2 regions of the Bradyrhizobium sp. 170 genome follow, and region 2 is predicted to be linked to the other one. Evidence: predicted binding sites of a transcription regulator. Region 2 holds the regulator's gene; the other holds the start of a gene.
The links. Region 2 encodes HrcA, which represses chaperone genes, less so after heat shock. Its sites were predicted from a motif close to GTTAGCACTCNCNNNNNGNGAGTGCTAAC; they were not measured.

Region 1: the regulator HrcA is predicted to act here: its motif matches at 2,546-2,574, upstream of IVB05_RS03770 (co-chaperone GroES).

The regions. Positions count from the first base shown of each region.
Region 1 is NZ_CP064703.1:795,260-804,703, forward strand. Features, by position in the region: partial or broken gene pip (prolyl aminopeptidase) at 1-214, opposite strand, end outside; gene groL (chaperonin GroEL) at 404-2,050, opposite strand; gene IVB05_RS03770 (co-chaperone GroES) at 2,188-2,505, opposite strand; gene IVB05_RS03775 (usg protein) at 2,779-3,063, shown strand; gene IVB05_RS03780 (hypothetical protein) at 3,281-3,442, shown strand; gene IVB05_RS03785 (cold-shock protein) at 4,191-4,394, shown strand; gene IVB05_RS03790 (ABC transporter ATP-binding protein) at 4,547-5,278, opposite strand; gene IVB05_RS03795 (branched-chain amino acid ABC transporter ATP-binding protein/permease) at 5,275-7,044, opposite strand; gene IVB05_RS03800 (branched-chain amino acid ABC transporter permease) at 7,050-8,090, opposite strand; gene IVB05_RS03805 (MarR family transcriptional regulator) at 8,265-8,783, shown strand; gene IVB05_RS03810 (EAL domain-containing protein) at 8,793-9,444, opposite strand, start outside.
Region 2 is NZ_CP064703.1:9,139,180-9,148,623, forward strand. Features, by position in the region: gene IVB05_RS43095 (hypothetical protein) at 1-771, shown strand, start outside; gene pncA (bifunctional nicotinamidase/pyrazinamidase) at 1,282-1,995, shown strand; gene IVB05_RS43105 (AraC family transcriptional regulator) at 2,023-2,874, shown strand; gene IVB05_RS43110 (VOC family protein) at 2,954-3,382, shown strand; gene grpE (nucleotide exchange factor GrpE) at 3,395-4,000, opposite strand; gene hrcA (heat-inducible transcriptional repressor HrcA) at 4,119-5,207, opposite strand; gene rph (ribonuclease PH) at 5,365-6,078, shown strand; gene rdgB (RdgB/HAM1 family non-canonical purine NTP pyrophosphatase) at 6,090-6,719, shown strand; gene hemW (radical SAM family heme chaperone HemW) at 6,712-7,884, shown strand; gene IVB05_RS43140 (hypothetical protein) at 8,090-8,437, shown strand; partial or broken gene IVB05_RS43145 (aminotransferase class I/II-fold pyridoxal phosphate-dependent enzyme) at 8,486-9,193, shown strand; gene IVB05_RS43150 (hypothetical protein) at 9,190-9,444, shown strand, end outside.

The sequences.
Region 1 (9,444 bases), 850 kb from region 2:
GCTGATCGAATAGCATCACGTCGTAGAGGGTGGGGTTGAATAACCGGCGATGATCTGGAGTAATGCCGCCACCCGGACCACCGTGAAGAAACACGGCTGGTTTACCGCCGGGTTTGCCGCAGCGTTCGTAGTAGATCGTATGGCCGTCGCCGACATCTACAATACCAGCTTTGTACGGCTCAATCGGTGGATAGAGCGTGCGAAGTGGCGTCATTAACTGGCTCGCGAAAATCGACGAAGACATGGTCGGAAATTCGCACTCTTCCAGCCCGCTTGCAACTCGATCCCTTGAGAGCGGTCACCTCCATGCAGCTATTGTCGTCGAGACGGACGTGTCGCTAATGGAGAAAGGCCTGGCATCGCTGCCGGGCCTTTCTTATTGATGTGCTCTGACTGGTTGGACTTAGAAGTCCATACCACCCATGCCGCCCATGCCGCCACCCGCAGGCATGCCGGCGCCTGCGTTCTTCTTCGGCACTTCGGCCACCATGGCTTCGGTGGTGATCAGCAGCGCCGCAACGGAAGCCGCGTTCTGGATCGCCACGCGAACCACCTTGGTCGGGTCGATGATGCCCTTGGAGATCAGGTTGACGTACTCGCCGGTCTGCGAGTCGAAGCCGTAGGAGTACTGCTCCTTCTCCAGGATCTTGCCGACGATCACGGAACCGTCTTCGCCGGCGTTGACCGCGATCTGGCGGGCCGGCGCGGAGAGCGCCTTGCGCACGATCTCGACGCCGGTCTTCTGGTCATCGTTCTTGGTGCGCAGCCCCTTGAGATGCAGGGAGGCACGCAGCAAGGCGACGCCGCCGCCCGGCACGATGCCTTCTTCAACCGCCGCACGGGTCGCATGCATCGCGTCATCCACGCGATCCTTGCGCTCCCTCACCTCGACTTCGGTCGCGCCGCCGACGCGGATCACCGCGACGCCGCCCGCGAGCTTGGCCAGACGCTCCTGCAGCTTCTCACGGTCGTAGTCCGAGGTGGTTTCCTCGATCTGCGCCTTGATCTGCTGAACGCGCGCCTCGATGTCGGCCCTCTTGCCGGCGCCGCTGACGATGGTGGTGTTTTCCTTGTCGATCATCACCTTCTTGGCGCGGCCGAGCATGGCGAGCGTGACATTCTCGAGTTTGATGCCGAGATCTTCCGAGATCGCCTGACCACCGGTCAGAACCGCGATGTCCTGCAGCATGGCCTTGCGGCGATCGCCGAAGCCCGGAGCCTTGACGGCGGCAACCTTCAGACCGCCGCGCAGACGGTTGACAACGAGGGTGGCAAGCGCTTCGCCTTCGACATCTTCCGCTATAATTACAAGCGGCTTGCCGCTCTGCACCACAGCTTCGAGCAAGGGCAGTAATTCATTCAACTGAGATAGCTTCTTTTCGTTGATGAGGACGTAGGCATCTTCCATTTCAACGCGCATCTTGTCGGCGTTGGTGACGAAGTAGGGCGAGATGTAGCCGCGGTCGAACTGCATGCCTTCGACGACCTCGAGTTCGGTCTCAAGCGACTTGGCTTCTTCAACCGTGATGACGCCCTCATTGCCGACCTTCTTCATCGCATCCGCGAGGAACTTGCCGATTTCGACATCGCCATTGGAGGAGATGGTGCCGACCTGGGCGATTTCCTCGTTCGAGGTGACCTTCTTGGAGTTCTTGACGAGGTCGGCGACCACGGCGTCCACTGCCAAGTCGATACCGCGCTTCAGATCCATCGGGTTCATGCCGGCGGCAACCGACTTGGCGCCTTCGCGCACGATGGCTGCGGCCAGCACGGTCGCGGTGGTGGTGCCGTCGCCGGCAGCATCGGCCGCCTTGGAGGCGACTTCGCGCACCATCTGCGCGCCCATGTTCTCGAACTTGTCGTCAAGCTCGATTTCCTTGGCGACGGTGACGCCGTCCTTGGTGATGCGGGGAGCGCCGAACGATTTGTCGAGCACGACGTTGCGGCCCTTCGGACCGAGCGTGACCTTCACCGCGTTGTTGAGAATTTCGACGCCGCGCAACATCCTGTCGCGGGCATCAACGCCGAATTTAACTTCCTTGGCTGACATAATGGTCTCCGTATTCCCAGATCCCAAGGTCCGCGCGACTGGGCGGATTCCTGAGGGATGAGATTTGGATTGCAGGCCTCTTCCTTCGAGACGCCGGCTGCGCCGGCTCCTCAGGATGAGGGAACGGGCTAAAGCGCTTAAGCGGCCTTCTTCTTGGCGGCGGGAACGTCAGTGAGAACGCCCATGATGTCGCTTTCCTTCATGATCAGAAGTTCCTGACCATCGAGCTTGACCTCGGTGCCCGACCACTTGCCGAACAGCACGCGGTCGCCGACCTTGAGGTCGATCGGGATCAGTTTGCCGGCTTCGTCACGGCCGCCCGGACCAACGGCGACGATCTCGCCCTGCGAGGGCTTTTCCTTGGCACTGTCCGGAATGAGGATGCCGCCTGCGGTTTTGTCTTCGGCATCGATGCGCTTGACCACGACGCGGTCGTGGAGCGGACGGAACTTCATGCGATCCTCCATGGCTTTTGTGATTTGTGATTGTTTCTGGATTGGCAGTCGCAATGAGCGAGTGCTAGCCGCTCTTCACATAAGCCTGTGACACTGGGGCACAAGGGCTTCGGCTCACGATGTTTGACTGCGGCCAGAGTTTCTGGAGGAGGGCGACTGCTAGCAGGTGAAGTAACATGCTGCTAGCGCGTTGATTGCTATGACCTATTGAACGTTTTCCTTTTTGGCGAATTGAGAATCACGCGTTACTCTTCAGTTGGGCTGGAGGTTGGCATGGTCGAGAAAGATGCGGTTTCCAAGGATTTCAGGAAGCAGGTCTTAGGCTACGGGCTGACAACAGCGGAAATCGTTTATCGCCGTCCGGATCGGCGCTGGCTGCTGCAAACTTACGTCTGGCAGGACTACGATATGTTTCCGGATTTCCCGGCATTGAAGGATTTCCTCGCGTTCTGGGAAACAAAGCTCGAAGGCCCGCTGTTTGCGGTCACCGTCGCGCACTCCAAACTGATCAAGCCTGCCGAACTACGCGCCGTGGACGGAGTCTTCCGGCTGCATTAACGCCGGCGCTACGAAAATCGCAAAGGCATTGAATCGCACTCCGGGTGCGAAAACAGTAAAAGCGCATATGCATATGTTGGACGTACCGCTTAGCACGAGGGGGTAACTGAAGGCAAAGGTCGCGAAAATTAGCAAGTGGTCTGCCACGTCCACACTTCCCATCCTCCATTCTTAAGCGCACGATGCGCTTCGGTCCATGCCCTCAGAGGAGGTAGCTATGGAACATCAATTTTTCATTCGCCGGCAAAACCTTAAGCTCTATCGCAGTCTCGTGGCTGCATCGGAAGCGGCGGCAGCGAAAGCTGACGCGCGGCAGGAGAAGCTTTTAAAGCTACTGGCAGAGGAAGTAGCGAGCGAACCGCCGCCCAGAAAGAACTAAGGCGCTTGATGCCGGCATGAGTGGCTTAACCTGTCAAAAACAATTAGGAGCGGCTACGGCGAAAGATCCATCTCTAGTGGCAAGTTTAGTTTGCCGTCTTTCCGGACTTCGGCAATTCCCTTCGCGGCATTGCCGAACATGCAGGGCATTGTTGGCGCCGCGATCGCGGACATTTCGATTTCAATCAGGGACCCTTTGCGGGCGCTAGTCCTTCAAGTATTACAAAATCCGAAGGTTCACGCCGGCGCGCCTTACCTGGGTGGGTGCAAATCGCCTTGAAGCCAGCGTCCAAGGGACTTGGACTTCATAGGGTCTTCATATGCGGCAAGGGTCGTATGTACGTGGTTGCAGATGGCGCATTCAAAGGTATGCAAGTCGACGCCCGGGCGTGCTTGCTCGATACTGACGAGCATCATCGGGGCCTTGCACTTCGGACAAGCGGGGCGCTCAATTGCAACGAATGGAATGACGGACGACAGGCGTTGAGACTGGGGCATGATGCTTCCCTCGAATAGGCGGGAGCGCAACACTCTCTGTCACCGGTAATGCCCAGGAGGCGGAGCGGTGATTGTCCGAGTATGCGCCTCCAGGGAACTCAAAAGCGAGTTAATTCGCCGATATTTGGAAGGAAGGGCAGGCACCAGCCCATAGTTCGGGCCCCGCCGGCTCACCCCCGGCGGGTTTTGCTTGCCTTCTAGATCGGCACGAGGTTGTCTCTAGGTCCTATCGGATATGGGAGACGACCAAGGTGGCAACCGGAACGGTGAAGTGGTTCAACGCGACAAAGGGCTATGGATTCATTCAGCCCGATAACGGCAGCAAGGATGTGTTCGTGCACATCTCCGCGGTCGAGAAAGCTGGGCTCAGCACACTCAATGAGGGTGCAAAGGTCAGCTATGAGGAAGTGCCCAACAAGGGGAAGACGTCGGCGGAGAATTTGAGGGTCGGTTGACTTCGGAAGGGCATGGCGAAGCCCGCCGGCTCGTCGGAGGGGACGCGCGGTTCGCTGCGCCGGGTTCGGACATCACGCGATTTCCAACCTGAGTCCGGAATGCGCACCAAAGCGGACGTCCACCGACCACTCTGAACTTATGGGGTCACCCTCTAGATCTCGCTCGCGCCCTCGTGCTGGAAGCCGAGATAGCTCGCGGCGACGCGCTGGTTGGACGCAATGTCTTTGGCCGATCCGGACAGGATGAACTCGCCGAGTTCCATGACATAGGCGCGGTCGGCGATTTGCAGGGCCGCCTTTGCGTTCTGCTCGACCAGCAGCACCGAGACGCCGGCGGCGCGCAGTTCGCCGATGGTGCGGAAGATGTCGGCGACGATGATCGGGGCGAGGCCGAGGCTCGGTTCGTCCAGCATCAACAGTTTTGGCGCGCCCATCAATGCGCGGCCCATCGCCAGCATCTGCTGCTCGCCGCCCGACAGCGTGCCGGCCAGCTGCTTGCGCCGCTCCTTCAGCCGCGGAAACAGCGTATAGACGCGCTCGAACGATCTTGCTGCCGTTGCCTTTGGAATCCGGAAGGCGCCGAGCTCCAGATTGTCCTCGACATTCATCGTGCTGAACAATTCGCGGTGCTCGGGCACCAGACACAAGCCCGCGGCGACGCGATCCTCAATGTCGAGCGGGGCCATGTCCAGGCCTGCGAAGGCGGTGGCGCCCTTGAGCGGCAGCACGCCCATGATGGCGTTCAGCAGCGTGGTCTTGCCGGCGCCGTTGGCGCCGATGATGGTGACGATCTCGTTGTCGGCGACGTCGAGCGACACCGAACGCACGGCTTCGACCTTGCCGTAGGAAACATGCGCGTCGGAGACCGATAACAGCGCACTCATGCGGTAGCTCCGAGATAGGCCTTGATCACATCGGGATTGGTCTTGATCGCAGCCGGCGTGCCCTCGGCGATCTTGGTGCCGAAATCCAGCACGACGATGCGGTCGGCGAGATCCATCACAAAACCCATGTCGTGCTCGACCAGCAGCACCGACATGCCGCCGTCGCGCAATTGCCGGAGTAGCGCAGCGAGCCGCTGCTTCTCCATGTGGCGCAATCCTGCGGCCGGCTCGTCGAGCAGCAGCAGCAATGGATCGACACACAGCGCGCGTGCAATCTCGACGATGCGCTGCTGGCCGAGCGACAGGCTTCCCGCCAGTTGGTCGATCTGGTCGCCGAGGCCGACGCGCTCGATCTGGCGCGCGGCTTCCGCCAGCAGTTTTGCCTCGTCGGCCCGGTCCAGCCGGAACATGCTTGATATCGCGCCGGAAGACCCGCGCAGATGCGCGCCGATCGCGACGTTTTCCAGCACGGTCATGTCGGGCACCAGCTTGACGTGCTGGAACGTGCGTGCGACGCCGAGTTTCACCACTTCCTGCGGCGGGGCGTTATCGACCTTGTGGCCGAGCACCGAGATGGTGCCGCCGGTTGTCGTCAGCACGCCCGTGATCAGGTTGAAGGTCGTGCTCTTGCCGGCGCCGTTGGGGCCGATCAGGGCGACGATCTCGCGGGCCTGGACGTCGAACGAGACGTCGTTAACGGCAATCACGCCGCCGAACTGCTTGCGCGCTTTCTCGATCTGCAGCAGCGCGGCGGATGAAGCCGGTGCGCGCTCGCGCTTGACAAGGGGAAGCGACGTATCGGGCACCTTGCGGCCCGGCTTGAGCGGCAACCTTGCCATCAGCCAGGGCCAGACGCCGGTCGGCGCCAGTTGCAGCAAAACGACCAGCAGGATGCCGAACACGATGGTTTCGAGCTGGCTCTGGCCGCCAAAGATGTAGGGCAGGTAGCTCTGCAGCACCTCTTTCAGGATGACGACAATTCCGGCCCCGAGCACCGCGCCCCAGACATAGCCGGCGCCGCCGACCACCGCGATGAACAGATACTCGATGCCGGCCTGCGCGCCGAACGGCGTCGGATTGGCGGCGCGCTGGAAATGCGCGTAGAGCCAGCCGGACAGGCCCGCGAGAACCGCCGCGTAGATGAACACCAGAAGCTTGGCGCGTGGCGTCTGCACGCCGAACGCTTCGCCGGCGATGTGTCCGCGCCGCAGCGCGCGGATCGCGCGGCCGGTGCGGGAGTCCAGCAGGTTCATGGTCAGCAATGCCGAGATCAGGACTCCGATCCAGATCGCGAAATAGATCGTGCCGGGATCGAGCATTTTGAAATTGCCGATCGAGAGCGGCGGGATGCCCGAGATGCCGTCATTGCGGCCGAGGAATTCCAGCTTGCTGAACAGATAGAACAGGCCGATGCCCCAGGCGATGGTGCCAAGCGGCAGATAGTGGCCGGACAGCCGCACCGTGACGATGCCGAGCAGGACGGCCGCCACGCCGCTGACGAGCAGCGAGAGCGGCAACGTCAGCCACGGCGAAAAACCGTAGGCAGTCGTCAGCACCGCTGTGGTGTAAGCGCCGAAGCCGCAAAACGCGGCCTGGCCGAACGAGGTGAGGCCGCCGACGCCGGTCAGGAGCACCAGCCCCATCGCCACCAGGGCTGCGAGGCCGATATTGTTGAGCAGCACGATCCAGAACGGCGGCACGCCCGGAATGAACGGGATCGCCGCCATGACAGCTGCGAAGATGATGAGAGGGGTTCGTTGATTCATCGCCGTCAGTCCTTCTCTTCCTCGACCGCGGGCGCTGCGAGCGAACGCAGCACCAGCACGGGAAGGATCAGCGTAAAGACGATGACCTCCTTGAAATTACTGGCGTAGAATGAGGAAAAGGCCTCGACGCTGCCGACGATCAAGGCCGCCACCGCCGTTAGCGGATAGCTCACGAGACCACCGATGATTGCGGCAATGAAACCTTTCAGGCCGATCAGGAAGCCGGTGTCGTAATAGAGCGTGGTGATCGGCACGATCAGGATGCCGGAAATGGCGCCGATCAGGGACGCCAGCAGGAAGGCGATCTGTCCTGACAGCGTGGTGCGGATGCCGACGAGGCGGGCGCCGAGCCGGTTGACGGCGGTGGCGCGCAGCGCCTTGCCCATCAGCGTGAAGCCGAAGAACAGCCAGAGTGCTATGATGAAGGCAATCGTCAGCCCGTAGACCGCAAGGCTCTGGCCGGTGAAGCGCAGCGGGCCGATCGTCAATGCGGTGTTGGACAGTGCCGGTCCGCGCAGGCCCTCTGCGCCGAAGAACACCAGGCCCAGGCCCTGCAAAGCGAGATGGCAGCCGACGGAGGCGATCAGCAGCACCAGCACCGAAGTATGGGCGATCGGCTGGAATGCGATGCGGTAGAGGAACAGCCCGATTGCCGCGACGATCAAAAGCGACAGCGCGATGTTGACCGCAATCGGGGTCGTGGGGCTGGCGAACCCGTAGGTCAGGGCCAGGATGGCAGCCGGCAGGACGATGTTGAGGGCAAGGGAGCGCAAGACCTTCTTGAGCCGCAGCGATCGCCGCGCGTCGAACAGGTCGAGGCCGAAGGCGACCACGCCCATCGCCATGGCGAGCCACGCGGTGCCCGGCACCTTGCCGGTCGCCAGCACGGCATAGCTCAGCGCGCCGAAAGTGACGAATTCGCCCTGCGGGATCAGGATCACGCGGGTGACGGCAAACACCAGCACCAGCGCAAGCCCGAGCAGCGCATAGATCGCGCCATTGGTGATGCCGTCCTGCAGCAGGAACAGCATGATCGTCGTGTTCAAGACTGGCGCTCCCCCTAAAAGCGTCGCCGGTCCTGACCTCACGCGGTCCGCCGGCCGTCCGATATCTCGGCAGTTGAAAGGCGCCGATATTTGATATATTCAATAACAATTATCAAATATAACATCAAGGCCTCGGCCGCCGGCCGAGCCTTTTTTCGGGTGCGAGCCTCACGCATGACAGTTTCCAAGGCAGCGACCGATGCCGTCAAGCCGTCGCGCAGCAACGGCAAGGAAATTGCGGGCGGCGGCGCGGAGCATTCCGGGCTGCAGCTGGGCGAACTGGCCGAGCTGCTCGGCTATTCGCTCAAGCGTGCGCAGCTCAAGGTGTTCGAGGACTTTCTGCGCTGCGTCGCGCCGCTGCAACTGACGCCGGCGCAATTCTCGGTGCTGCTGCTGCTCGACCGCAACCCCGGACGCAACCAGACCGAAATCGCCAACACGCTCGGCATCCTCAGGCCGAATTTCGTCTCGATGCTGGATGCGCTGGAGAGCCGCGGCCTGTGCGCCCGGATGCGTTCGACCAACGACCGGCGCTCGCACATCCTGGTTCTGACTGACAAGGGAAGGGCGGTGCTGGCGCGCGCCAAAAAGCTCGTGGCCAGCAAGCACGAGGCGCGGCTCAACGAATTGCTTGGCCCCGCCAATCGCGTAGCCCTGCTCGAAATGCTGTCGAAGATCGCGGCGGAGTTCTGAGCGGCGCGATCAGGCCGCGACGATGCGGCCTTGAACGTCTCGCGTCCCGCGTCCCGACAGGAATTGCCGCTCGATCTCGGCGGCGGGAAGCGGCTTGCTGAACAGGAAGCCCTGCATCTCCGTGCATCCCTCGGAAGCGATGCTGTGGAGCTGCTCCGCGGTTTCCACGCCCTCGGCGGTAGCCGTCATGCCCATGCCATTGGCGAGCGCGGCAACCGCCCGCACGATGGTGAGCGAGCTCGAATCCTCGGTGATGTTCTTGACGAAGGAACGATCGATCTTGATCTTGTCGAACGGAAAGCTCTGCAGGTAGGTCAGCGACGAGTATCCGGTGCCGAAATCGTCCATCGCGATCCGGATTCCGAGCGCCCGCAACTGATGCAGCACCGCAAGCGTCGCCTCCTTGTTGTGGAGCAGCACGCTCTCGGTGATTTCGATTTCCAGCCGCGTGGCCGCGAGGCCGGAAGCCGCGAGCGCGCTGATGATCACCTGCATCAGGCCGGGACTGCGAAACTGGATCGCTGAAATATTGACGGCGACATGAAGGTTGTCGGGCCATTGCGCCGCGGTGGCGCAGGCCTGCTGGATGACCCACTCGCCCATCGGGACGATAAAGCCGATCTCTTCGGCCAGCGGAATGAAGTCGGCCGGCGAGATCATC
Region 2 (9,444 bases):
GTCAAGGTGCTGGTCACGGACCTGCCGGAGGCGGCCTATGGCGAAGTCTCCAATGCCTTCAAGGCCAACCCGGGCGGCACCGGCGGCATCAAGCCCGAGAGCATCGAGACCGCGGCGGGGCTCGCCTACTACACCGTCGAAAACGCCAAGGACGGCGCCACCAATGTGCGCCGCTATTCGATGATCCTGCCCGGCCCCACCTTCTCCGGCTATGTCGCCGTGCAGGTGCCCGAAAACGCTTCCAGGATCTATACCGACGACGCCATCCGCCAGATGTTCGCTTCCGCCGTGATCCGCAACGAGGTTCCGATCGAGGAGCAGCTCGGGCTGATGCCGTTCAAGGTCAGCGAGCTCTCGAGCTTCAAGAACATCCGCACGCTGGCGCCGGGCGCGGCCCTCATTCTCTCCGACGGTGACGAAAAGACCGGCTTCGAAGTCGCGCCCTTCATGATCATCGGCCTGATCGGCTCGACGGCAGCTTCGCCCGACGATCGCGGCCGCTTTGCCCAGCAGATCGCGACCACGATTCCCGGCGTGCGCGACGGCAGGATCACGATGTCGGAGCCGGTCCGCATCGATGGCCAGCCCGGCTACGAGACGCGGATCGACGCCACCAGCGGCAAGGACAATACGCCGGTTACCATCGTGCAATGGCTGCGGTTCGGCTCCCAGAGCTCGATGCGCATCATCGGCTCTTCGCCGCGCACCGACTGGACCAAGGCCTTTCCGCGCTTCCGCGCGGTGCGCGACGGAATCCATCCGCGCGGCTGATGCCCAATAGCTCACAAATCGAGTCGGGTTGAGGTGGCGAGCAAAACAATCATCGCAGTTGCGGCCGCATTTTTGCTCACGGCCGGTCCATCATTCGGGCAGCAAGCCCATGACGATGGACCATTGCAGCAGCTCTTATCAGGCCTACGGGCCTGCGTCCGGTCACATGCTGCCGGAGTCTACGCCCTCGGCATAAGGACAACACGCGATGCCGAAGAGCTTCTTCTCAATCGATGCGGCAAAACCGTGCTGAATGACCTCTTCGGGTCAATCGCGGTGAACGAACGCGCAATATCGAAGGTACCGGCCGTGCTTCCCGGAATCTTCCGCGTGACGGTGCGAGAGGAATGGGCTGCTTTCCTCGATGGTGCGAGCGGCAGGTAAAGCGGTTTGGATGGCGGCTCTTGAGGCACCCATTTTGCGCCAGCAAGCCCTAAATTTCAGGCTTACGTTCGTACACGGATGGAAATAGGCTTCTCGCAGTCGGGTTCATAACCGGGGAGACGCACCATGTTTATTCGTAGGCTGGTTCTGACAGGTCTCGGCGCGACGTCCGTCGCTGCCCTCGTTCCATCGGCGCTTTGGGCCGCGCCGATCAAACCTGACGATGCATCCGCGCTGCTCGTCATCGACGTGCAAAACTGTTTCCTTCCCGGCGGCAGCCTCGCGGTCAAGGACGGCGAGCAGGTCGTGCCCATTATCAACCGCATCGCCAAGGGTTTTGCCAATGTCGTGATGACACAGGACTGGCACACGGCGGGCCATATCTCGTTCGCCTCCACCCATTCCGGCAAGAAGCCGTTCGAGACCGTCAGCCTGCCCTACGGCAAGCAGGTGCTGTGGCCAGATCACTGCGTGCAGGGGACCGAGGGCGCGTCGCTATCGAAGGACCTCGCGATCCCGCATGCCGGGCTCGTCATCCGCAAGGGTTTCAACAAGAACGTCGACAGCTATTCGGCCTTCACCGAGGCTGACGGCAAGACCACGACGGGGCTCGCCGCCTACCTGAAGGCGCGCAAGGTGAAGCGGGTGTTCCTCGCCGGCCTCGCCACCGACTTCTGCGTGGCATGGAGCGCGCTCGACGCGCGCAAGGCCGGTTTTGAAACCTTTGTGATCGAGGACGCCTGCCGCGGCATCGACAACGACGGCTCGCTCGCAAAAGCCTGGGCCGACATGACCAAGGCCGGCGTCAAGCGCATCCAGTCGAGCGATATCGCGGCTTGACGCCGTATCCTCTCGCAGGGGTCAGGGATGTCCGACCTGACGGCTCCGTCCGCTTTCGAGTTGGCCCGTCGTGCGCCGTCGCAACGCACGGCGGGGCTTATTTCGGGCATGACCGGTTACCGTGAGACGGCGCGCGGCCGGTTTTTCCAGCGCGAAACCGCAGGCCTGGTGGTGCCGCTGATCATCAGCTTCGGCACGCCGTTCCTGATCGCGCTCGACCGCAAGCCCGACGCCGCCGACCGGCAGCCGAGCTTTGCCGCCGGGCTCCATGCCGGCCCGGTCTTTATCGAATCCGATGGCGGCGCCGAATGCGTGCAGGTCGATTTCACCCCGCTCGGCGCCTATCGCTTTTTTGGCGGCGCTGTCGTCGATCTCGCCGCGCGCATGGTCGACATGTCAGACGTGCTGGGCCGCGAAGGCCGGCAACTGCGCGAACGGCTCGGGGCCGCATCCGGTTGGCAAAACCGCTTCGATCTGGTCGAGGATTTTGTTGCTGATCGCGCCAACCACCTGCCGTCCCCCGAGATCGAATTCGCCTATCGACGGCTGGCGCGCACTGCGGGCGGCGCGCGGATCACCGCGCTCGCGAAAGAGATCGGCTGGAGCCGCAAGCACCTGGTGAACCGTTTTCGATCCGAACTCGGTCTCGCGCCGAAGCCGGTTGCCCGCATCATGCGTTTCCATCGAGCCTGTCGGCTCGCACGGGGTGGAGCCCGCAGCGGCTGGGCAGGGATTGCGGCCGAGAGCGGTTATGCCGATCAGGCGCATCTCGCCCGTGAATTTTCAACCCTTGCCGGCGAAACGCCGACGGCTTGGGCCCGGCGCCTGGCGCTGACCGACAGTCGCCTGCTGCGCCCGCTGGACGAGCTCGACGCCTGACGGTCCGGTAACAAATCTTCAAGCCTGTGCTGACGCGTCCGCGCATATTGGCGGAACAGCCGTGAGGGAGGAGTTTTCCGTGACCGAGCAAAGCAAGATCGAAGCGCCGCGCATCTATCCGACGATGCGCTGTTGCGATGCCGAGGCCATGATCCGCTGGCTGAAGGACGTAGTCGGTTTCACCGAGTATGTCATTTACCGCAAGGACGGCTCGGTACAGCATGCCGAACTCGCCTACGGCTCCTCGCTGCTGATGCTGGGCCAATGCCGCGATGACGAATACGGCAAGCTTGTCGGTGACATCGGCGGCCGCCGCACGGACGCGCTCTACGTCGCCGTCGATGATCCCGACGCGCTGCACGCCAGGGTCAAGGCATCAGGCGCTAGAATCGAGATGGAATTGCACGACACCGACTATGGCAGCCGCGATTTCGCCTGCCGGGATCCGGAAGGCAATCTCTGGAGTTTTGGCACCTACTGGCCGAAGACCAGTGAGAAACCGCCGTAGGCTAGACCCGGCTCAGTTCGTGACGTCGGCCGCCGGCGCGGCCTTCGCACCGCCCTTGGAGACGGCGACCAGCGCCGGGCGCAGCACGCGCTCGCCGATCATGAAGCCGGCCTGCACGACCTGAACCACCGTCCCCGACGGCACGGACGGGTCGGGCACTTCGTACATCGCCTGCTGGAAGTTGGGATCGAACTTCTCGCCCGACGGATCGAACTTCCTGACGCCGTTCTTCTCCAGCGTGTTGAGCAGCGAGCGTTCGGTCAGTTCAACGCCCTCGATAAAGGCCTTGATGCCGGGATCGGCGGTCTCCCTGGCCTCGGCCGGAATGGCGTCGAGCGCGCGCTGCAGATTGTCGGCGATATCGAGAATGTCGCGCGCGAAACCGGTGATGCCGTACATTTTGGAGTCGGCCACCTCGCGCCTGGTGCGCTGGCGCAGGTTTTCCATTTCCGCCAGCGTGCGCAGCATCTTATCGCGCGCCTCGGCCAGTTCCTTGGTCAGGGCCTCATTTGATCCTTCCTCGGGATCGTCGGGCATGATGTAGGGTTTTGAGACCACGGGCTCGCCGGTCTGGGCCGGTTTCACCGCATCATCACTCGGCCGGTTGGGATCGGTCATAAGACTGCCTTCTCAAAAAACGGATCTGGTTCGATGGGGATTTGCTAGGCCGGATATCGTGCTTTAAGGGCCGAAAATCAAGCACAACCAGCCGGGATTGAGGCCCTATTCGGGCGGATTAGCCGCCCAGCATCCGGCTGACGATCCGGGCGGCGTAATCCACCGTCGGAATCACCCTTGCATAGTTCAGCCGCGTCGGCCCGATCACGCCGAGAACGCCGACGATGCGGCCCGCGGCATCGCCATAGGGGGCGATGATGGTGGAGGAACCGGACAGCGAGAACAGCTTGTTCTCCGATCCGATGAAAATGCGGACGCCCTCGGCGCGCTCGGCCCGGCCCAACAGATCGATCACGCCGCGCTTGGTCTCGAGATCGTCGAACAGGGACTTGACGCGTTCGAGATCCTCCAGCGCGTGCAGGTCTTCGAGCAGGTTGGCGTGACCGCGCACGATCAATTGCCGGTCGTCGTTGTCGCCGCCGGACCAGCTTGCGATGCCGGCCGCGATCACCTTCTGCGTCAATTGATCGAGTTCGACGCGGCTCTGCGTCAGCGCGGTTTCGAGCTCTAACCGCGCTTCCGCAAGCGTCCGCCCGCGAATCCGCGAATTGAGGAAATTTGTCGCTTCGGTCAGCGCCGACGAGGGAACGCCGGGCGGCAGCGCCAGCACGCGGTTTTCCACCTGGCCGTCTTCTCCGACCAGCACCACCAGTGCACGCTCCGGCTCCAACCGGACGAATTCGATGTGTTTCAGCCGCGAATTGGATTTGGCTGTCAGCACCACGGCCGCGGCCCGGGTCAGGCCGGAAAGCCGCGTCAGCGCCTCGCCGAGCGCCGCCTCGACCGATTGCGCCCGCCCGACGGAGGCGAGCTGGCTCTGGATCGATTCCCGTTCCGGTTCGGTGAGGTCGCCGATCTGCATTAGCGCATCGACGAAGAACCTCAGGCCGAGTTCGGTCGGCAACCGCCCGGCCGAGGTATGTGGCGCATAGATCAGCCCGAGGTGCTCGAGGTCCGACATCACGTTGCGGACCGAGGCCGGCGACAGCGGCACCGCGATCAGGCGCGAGATGTTGCGCGAGCCGACGGGTTCGCCGGTCGCGAGATAGCTCTCGACGATTTGACGAAAAATGTCGCGTGAGCGCTCGTTGAGCTGGGCGAGCCCGGCATGCGGCGCGATCAGGCCAATCGGATCGTGGTGGGCCACGGCTTAACTCCCTGGACAGCCCCTAATTTGTCGCTCCGGCGGGCTAATGACAAGCGTCCCTTTCCCTCCAAACGGGGCCAAAAGCCCTTGCCGCTGCGCACGCCCCCACCTACAAGCACCGCAAACGGTATTTCGCTCGATTTCGAAAGGACTTCCCATGCGGCCAAGCCGCCGTGCGCCCGATCAGCTGCGCCCCGTGTCGCTGGAACGCGGCGTGGTCAAATATGCCGAAGGTTCCTGCATGGTGAAATTCGGCGACACCCATGTGCTGGTCACGGCCACGCTGGAAGAGCGGCTGCCGCCGTGGCTGAAGGGCCAGGGCCGCGGCTGGGTCACGGCCGAATACGGCATGCTGCCGCGCGCTACCCTGGAGCGCACCCGCCGCGAGGCCGCCGCCGGCAAGCAGGGCGGCCGCACGGTCGAGATTCAGCGGCTGATCGGCCGCAGCTTGCGCGCAGCCGTCGACCTCGAAGCGCTCGGCGAGCGCCAGATCACGGTCGATTGCGACGTGATCCAGGCCGATGGCGGCACGCGCACCGCCTCGATCACCGGCGCCTGGGTGGCGCTGGCGGACTGCATCTCGTGGATGAAGAGCCGCAACATGATCAAGGCCAACGTGCTGCGCGACAATGTCGCCGCGATCTCCTGCGGCATCTATAACGGTACGCCGGTGCTCGACCTCGATTATGCCGAGGATTCCGAGGCCGAGACCGACGCCAATTTCGTCATGACTGGCGACGGCCGCATCATCGAGGTGCAGGGCACCGCCGAGAAGACGCCGTTCTCGCAGGACGAGTTCCTGGCGCTGATGGAACTGGCGCGCAAGGGTGTCGCGCGTCTGGTGGACTTGCAGAAGCTGGCCGTCGCGTAGTCTGATCGCATATGCACCGTCGAATCACCGGCGCCCTCGTGATCGCGACCCACAATCCCGGCAAGCTCGCCGAGATGCGGGAATTGCTGGCGCCGCATGGCGTCGAGGCCGTTTCCGCGGGCGATTTGGGCCTCGGCGAGCCCGAGGAAACCGGCCAGACGTTTCGCGCCAATGCAGCAATCAAGGCAATCGCTGCCGCCCAGGCGGCGCAACTGCCGGCCTTTGCCGACGATTCCGGCCTCGTGGTCGATGCGCTGGACGGCGCACCCGGCATTTACTCGGCGCGCTGGGCCGGTGAGGGCAAGGATTTCATGGCGGCGATGACGCGGATCGAGCGCCTGCTGCAGGAACGCGGCGCGACCACGCCCGACAAGCGAAAGGCGCACTTCGTGTCAGCGCTGTGCGTCGCCTGGCCGGACGGTCATGTCGAAGAGGTCGAGGCCCGCGCCGATGGAACTTTGGTATGGCCGCCCCGCGGCACCGCCGGTTTCGGCTATGATCCGGCGTTCCTGCCCGACGGGCACGTCAGGACCTTTGGCGAGATGACCTCGATAGAGAAACACGGCCTGCCGCCGATCGGCCTCGGCCTGTCGCACCGGGCGCGAGCCTTCGTCAAACTGGCGGAGATCTGTCTTGGCTAGTGCCGAACGCCATTACCCGAAGCGAGCCGCCTTCGGCGTCTATGTGCACTGGCCGTTCTGCCTGTCGAAGTGCCCGTATTGCGATTTCAACAGCCACGTCCGCCACGCGCCGATCGACGAAGAAAGATTTGTCCGTGCGTTTGCGCGCGAGATCGAGACGTCAGCAGCGCGCGCGCCGGGACGCACCGTCACGTCGATCTTTCTCGGCGGCGGCACGCCCTCGCTGATGCAGCCGCAAACCGTAGGCGCCATCCTGGATTCGATCGGCAAGCATTGGCGCGTCGCCGGCAATGTCGAGGTGACGCTGGAGGCCAATCCGACCAGCGTCGAGGCGACACGGTTTCGCGGCTATCGCACCGCCGGGGTCAACCGTGTCTCGCTCGGCGTGCAGGCGCTGGATGACGCCTCGCTGAAGGCGCTCGGACGATTGCACAGCGCGCGCGAGGCGCTGGACGCGGTCGCGATCGCGCGCACCGCGTTCGACCGTTACTCGTTCGACCTGATCTACGCCCGTCCCGACCAGACGCCGCAGATGTGGGCGGATGAACTGAAGCTCGCGATCTCGGAAGCCGCCGAACATCTCTCGCTCTACCAGCTCACGATCGAGGAAGGCACGCCGTTCTTCGGCCTGCATGCGGCGGGCAAATTGAAAACGCCGGACGAGGCGGTTGCCCGCGCGCTCTACGATGTGACCCAGGAAGTCTGCGCGCATCACGGCTTGCCGGCCTACGAGATTTCCAACCACGCGCGCTCAGGCGCCGAATGCCAGCACAATCTGGTCTACTGGCGCGGCGACGAATATGCGGGCATCGGCCCGGGCGCGCATGGCCGCCTCGACATCGATGGCACGCGACACGCGATCGCGACCGAAAAGCGCCCCGAGGCCTGGCTGATGCGCGTCGAGGCCAACGGCCATGGCGTCGTGACCGACGATTTTCTCAACAGCGAAGAGCGCGCCGATGAATTTTTGCTGATGGGATTGCGGCTCGCCGAGGGCATCGATCCCAAACGCTATGCGGCCTTGTCCGGCCGCGCACTCGACCCGAGCCGGATCGCCGTGCTCCGCGAGGAAGGCGCCATCATCGTCGACGCCGATGGCAGGCTGCGCGTGACGCAGGCTGGATTTCCGGTGCTCGACGCGGTGGTGGCCGACCTCGCGGCGTAGCAAGAAACTGTAGCCCGGATGGAGCGCAGCGCAATCCGGGAACGGTATATCCGTTGCGAGACCGTCCCCGGGTTACGCTTCGCTCCACCCGGGCTACGCAACTCGCTGCGTAACGCTTTAATAAGCCACCGCGCAGGGATTTCGGGCATTGCCTGACAGAGTGTGTTAGATCAACTCCGCTATGTCCCCTCCTTGAACGACGATCGTGAACGACCGGACCAAAACTCCCCCGATCCATGATCCCGACCTCGACCGCCGCGTCAAAGACGCCGGCGCGAGCAAGACCGTTTACGCCCTCGTCACACCCGAGACGGAAGCCGCGAAGCACTTCATCCTCGGCAATGCCGTGGCCGGGCCGGATGCGGCTCGCAGTCACTATCTCGAGCAATTCCGCGACGCGTGGACCGGCAAGCAGTATGCCTTCCATGAAGCCTTTATCGAGCGCTGGATGGCGTGGGCGGCGCCGGTCGTCACGATCGATGCGGCTGGTTTTCCCTGGCGTTACCCGACCGCCGGCGGCAGCGAAGCGCTGTTTCATGTGATCGCAGCCTAAGGCAACCGCGCCCGCGGCGAGCGCTTCAATCCGGAAGTTCATGTCTTTGCCGGCGAGTATGAAGGCTACAAGGCCTATGCCGAAGCCTGCGGCATTGCCGTGATCGAACATCCCCGCGCCGACTGGCAAGCCGTCGGCCGGACGTTGCCTGCAACCGCGCTGTTCTGCCTGAGCCAGCCGTCCGCGATCGACGGCAATGTGTGGCCGCACGCCAATGAATTTCTTTCTCTGCTCGCTGCCGCAAGCGAGCAGCCCCGCGCACTGCTCGACGTCACCTATGTCGGCTCGATCGCCGAACCGCCGTCCGTCCGCATTGCCGCCGACAGCCCATCCGTGCAGGCGCTGGCGTTCAGCCTGTCAAAACCGTTCGGGGTTTATTACGACCGCATCGGCGGCGTGTTGTGCCGCAAGGCGATGCCGAGCCTGTCCGGCAATCAATGGTTCAAGAACCTGACATCGCTGCAGCTGGGCCAGGCGTTGCTCGAGCGTCACGACGTGTTCGATCTGCCGCACCGTTACAAATCCGTCCAGCGCGAGGCCGCGGCGCGCGTCGGCCGCCGCCTGGGACTGATGCTGTCGCCCTGCGACGTCAGCGTGCTGGCGCAAGCGCAGCCTCAATCGACTACCGATCGTGAACTCACCGCATTCCTGCGCCGGCCGTCCAGCGATCCCAATGCATCGCTGCGGCTCTGCCTGACGCCGACCATGGCCGAAATGATCGGCACGGCGGGACCGATCACGGGAGCCACGCCGTGAAGAACCCGATCATCCTGACGAGCCCTGAAGAGATTCACCGCCACGTGCACGGGCTGTGGCGGAGTGCGGCGATCCGCGCCTCGCACGCCGACGGCGGTTTCATTCACGACATCGTCGAGCAGTTCGCCAGCTTGCCACGGCTGTTCTGCGACTCGACCGACGACCGGCTCGAGCGCGCCCATTTCTGCTCGTGGTGGGGCGTCACCATGAATCGCACCTACGACAATCCGGCGATCGAGGATCTCTATCGC